2 regions of the Vallitalea maricola genome follow, and region 1 is predicted to be linked to the other one. Evidence: predicted binding sites of a transcription regulator. Region 1 holds the regulator's gene; the other holds the start of a gene.
The links. Region 1 encodes Rex, which represses fermentation and respiration genes when NADH is low (regulators of the CRP and FNR family bind a similar motif). Its sites were predicted from a motif close to ATTGTTAANTANTTAACAAT; they were not measured.

Region 1 (2,217 bases):
ATTATACACTGATGCAAACTATACAAAAAAAACTAAAGATGCTATTAATAAATATTTAGGAAAAGAATTTTTATAGATAATATATTAAGTTAATAGTAATATCAAGGTATTTATATTAAAAAATATATAATTAAACTTAACAATTAAAAAAGGGTATAGAATTAATTTTTTATATCCATTTTATATGTTGCAAGTAACATACAGCGTTTATGGAATACAAATATGTATGAAATTTAGGATATTAAAATTTTTTATAAGTATAATTTTCTAGAAAAAGCTGGTAAAATACCAGAGTTTTATGGTATAATTTATAAAATATAGATTGTATACAATAAACAATTGATTGTTTTTAACTATATTTACTAAATATAGGATTTGTGTTAATAATTTATACTATGATAATACATAAACAATAAGGGTTTATCAGCATTTGATTATTTGACATAGATTTAACAACCATATATAATTATTTGTATAAAAGTTCCAAAATAGTATCAAGGATTGGGGATTGATTATATGATACAAAAGAAAATATCAACAGCGGTAATTAAAAGATTACCAAAATACTACAGATACTTAGGAGACTTATTAGAAAACGATGTTGTAAGGATTTCCTCCAAAGAATTGAGTAACAGAATGGGTGTAACAGCTTCTCAAATAAGACAAGATTTAAATAATTTTGGCGGTTTTGGTCAGCAAGGTTACGGCTATAATGTTGAATATTTATATAACGCTATAGGTAAGATACTTGGTCTTGAGAATAAATATAATACAATTATTGTTGGAGCAGGAAACTTGGGTCAAGCACTTGCTAATTATACTAATTTTGATAAAAGAGGTTTTGAAGTTAAAGGATTATTTGATGTTAACCCGAGGCTTATCGGTATAACTGTAAGAGGCATTGAGATTAAGGATTTAGATGAAATGGGAAATTTCATAAAAGAAAATAGTATTGATTTGGCAATTTTAACATTACCTAAGCAAAAAGCACCAAAAGTTGCTAATGACTTAGTTAGTTATGGTATAAAAGGAATATGGAATTTTGCTCCTATTGACCTGAAATTATCCAATAAAAATGTTATAGTTGAAAATGTACATTTGTTGGATAGTCTTATGACTCTGTCATATAATATCAAAGAGAGAATATAAATAAGCGTCTGTAATTTATGTTTTTAAGAATGAATAACTATTCTTAGAGGTATTAGGTACTCATATATATGGGTACCTTTTAATTATATTGTGCTATAGAATATAAGAGTTTGTTACGATATAATTAATATAGAAAATTTTTATTATATTACTAAGTAGGTTTAAATTAAGTATATATAAATAATAAGGACGTGAAAGCATGTTTTTTTCAAAGCAAAAGATAGAGAAGCCAATTAATATAGAAAAAAAAGTACATATATTAACATTGGACAATAGATGGCATGAACTATTTAAAAATAATAGAAAACCAAAAAAAATAGTTGAACTTGAAAAAAAGCTTAATAAACTCCTTGGTGAACAAGGACAACTTACTAACGATTTGAAGGAATATACTTTACTTAAAAAGAAAATGATGGTTGATATAGTTGATAATATGAAAGAAGCCATAGAAGATGAAGATGATAAAGCAATAGGCGAAATGGAAAAAAGCAAGAAATATATCAATGACATAAAAGTTAAGATAGATAAGATGGAATCAAGAATGGAGAATATGCCAAGAGAAATTCAAACGACTAATAAAGAATTGTTAGAATATACAATGCAAGATTGTTATATGCGAATGTTTAATACTAAGAATGAATTAGATGAATTAAATGAATGGATTGAAAAAGTTAGGGCAGAATTAAAAGAAAAAGCTGTCAGACAAACAGAAGCGAAGGAAGAATATGATAAGATGTATTCTTATATGCATGATCTAGTAGGATATGAAATCATTGAATTATATGATAAAAAATATCTGGGAGGAAGTAAATGATAAAAGGAATAGGTAATGATATTATTGAAGTCAGTAGAATAGAAAAGGCGATTCTCAATAAAAGATTCCTGGAAAAATATTTTACATCCAACGAAAATAAATTATTTGAAACTAAAAATTATAGAGGTGAAACAATAGCTGGTAATTTTGCTGTCAAAGAAGCAGTTTCTAAGGTCCTTGGGACAGGATTTGTACATTTTACTCCTATTGATATTGAGGTTTTACGTGATGATAAAGGCAAGCCCTATGTAGTT
Region 2 (2,217 bases), on a different contig from region 1:
ATATTCAGGTTTTATTTCCATCTTAGAACCTTTTTTTGTCCTGCTTATCTTATTCGCAAGCTCCAATACCTTTTCGTTAACCATGCCTATTCCCTCCAAATTTTATTTTAATATGATACCTATTGATTCCATTCTTTCACTTCAGTACGTATCCAATCAGCCCATTCATCAATTCCTTCACCTGTCCTAGCGGATATTGGAATTATTTTAATATTTGGATTTAATTTTTTAGCACGTTCTTCTACAGCCTCTAGGTCAAAATCAAAATACTCAATGACATCCATTTTGTTTATTAGTAGAACATCCACTATCTTAAACATCAAAGGGTATTTAAGAGGTTTATCATCTCCCTCTGGTACGCTTAAGATCATAGCATTTTTTGATGAACCTGTGTCAAATTCAGCTGGACAAACTAGATTTCCCACATTTTCTAAAATAGCAAAATCAATTCCTTCTGTCCCAAGACCAATCAATCCTTGTTTTGTCATATCGGCATCAAGATGACACATACCTCCTGTGTGAAGTTGAATCACTTTTGCTCCTGTCTGAGAAATTGTGTTAGCATCAACATCTGAATCAATATCAGCTTCCATTACCCCGATATTCATTTCATCTTTCAAAGCGTTAATTGTCTTTGTAAGAGTCGTTGTCTTACCTGAACCTGGTGATGACATTAGATTCAATAGAAAAGTTTTCTCTTTTTTCAATTGTTCTCTAAGCAAGTCTGCTTGACGATTATTATCCTCAAATACACTCTGCTTGATTTCTAGAACCTTGTATGTATCCATTTTTATCTATCTCCTTTTTTTTATAAAATTTTAAATTGGAAGTATTATGTCTCATAAATTGGTTAGTTTAGAATGTTTTTGAAGCATATGCTTTGACCTTATATGCTGAAAAAATAGAAAGTAATTAATTAACTTTTATAAATTTAATTCTAAAAGATTGTTATTATTTTATCACTCTCAGTATATTTGAAAATGATGGTGTTGTCAAAAAAAGAAAAACCTTGTAAAATCAAGGTTTAATGGCTTTCTATTTCAAGTCTAGTTTACACAGAAATGTTATCTCTAATCCTATATGTAATGCTGATTAGAGAGAATAATATATTGATAAGTGTAAACTGTACTTGAAAGTAAAAAAGTTGCAAAAATGATTAAATCATCTAAGCAACTCTTAAAAATATCTATTTAATATATAATTTGAGAATTTTATACAGTTATTCATAGATACTGTACTCATAATCTCTCCAGCTATATATATGTTGTTTTTGCCTTGCATTTCTTCTATTTTATCATAAAATCCTTTTTTCAGAGTACTTGTATCTACGTATGGACACTGATGCCAACTCTTGAATAGATAAAACCTTGGATTAACAAAGCCCAATTTCAATAAATCACTTTTAATAATCTTTAGTGATTCTTCTTTTGACCTTTCAGGTGAATTATAAGCATAGATCATCACTAGTTCTTCTCCATCACTTGAATCCCATCTAGAATTCCATATAATAACATGTCCTTTATTCTCTATAGATAAATTTTCTAGTACAAAACCACATTTCTTTGGAATCTTTTCAACTATAAATGCATAAACATTAAAATCTTGATATTTTATGGAACCGAAGTATTGATTCATTTGGTAATCTGTACCACAAAGATTAGTAAATTGATTGAGTGGAGCTGTGATAACAACTTTATCATATTCTAATTGTTCAAACTCAGTATGAACACATATTTTTCCATTATCCATCTTAGTGATTTCTTTAACATTCTGGGTCAACTTGATATCTTTTATTTTATGCTTCAAGGTATTTATGAATGTTGAAACTCCTTTCTCCCATGTACAGAAGTGAGGAAGTTCCATAAAAGACATTAATGTCTCATAATCCAATATTCTAAGAACATAAAGTGCAGGTATAACATTAATATCTCCTAACCCATAGCTTGTAAAATAATGGACATATACTGTTTTCAAAACCCTAAAATCATTTATATCACACCACTTTGAAAATGGAAGCATAAGAGAATCTTCTATACTATGGATATTCACTCTTTTTAGAGATCTGTATTCATTGAGGATATAAGGAAATCTATCTAGTTCTTCAACAAAATCATCTAAATCTTCTTTTGGTATCTGCATGATTCTATTACCACTTGCATCATAGTTGACCCGTGATAATTTTGGTCCATCATTTTTGATATTATGAGCCTTCATTAA

Region 2: hypB (hydrogenase nickel incorporation protein HypB) is a predicted target of Rex. The motif match lies at 945-964, and genes of this name have one in related genera.

The regions. Positions count from the first base shown of each region.
Region 1 covers NZ_BTPU01000007.1:26,828-29,044, forward strand. Annotated here, with positions in the region: gene AACQ14_RS02640 (helix-turn-helix domain-containing protein) at 1-76, shown strand, start outside; gene AACQ14_RS02645 (redox-sensing transcriptional repressor Rex) at 517-1,149, shown strand; gene AACQ14_RS02650 (coiled-coil domain-containing protein) at 1,349-1,963, shown strand; gene acpS (holo-ACP synthase) at 1,960-2,217, shown strand, end outside.
Region 2 covers NZ_BTPU01000063.1:35,036-37,252, reverse strand. Annotated here, with positions in the region: gene AACQ14_RS17480 (FAD-dependent oxidoreductase) at 1-84, opposite strand, end outside; gene hypB (hydrogenase nickel incorporation protein HypB) at 120-788, opposite strand; gene AACQ14_RS17470 (FAD-dependent oxidoreductase) at 1,177-2,217, opposite strand, start outside.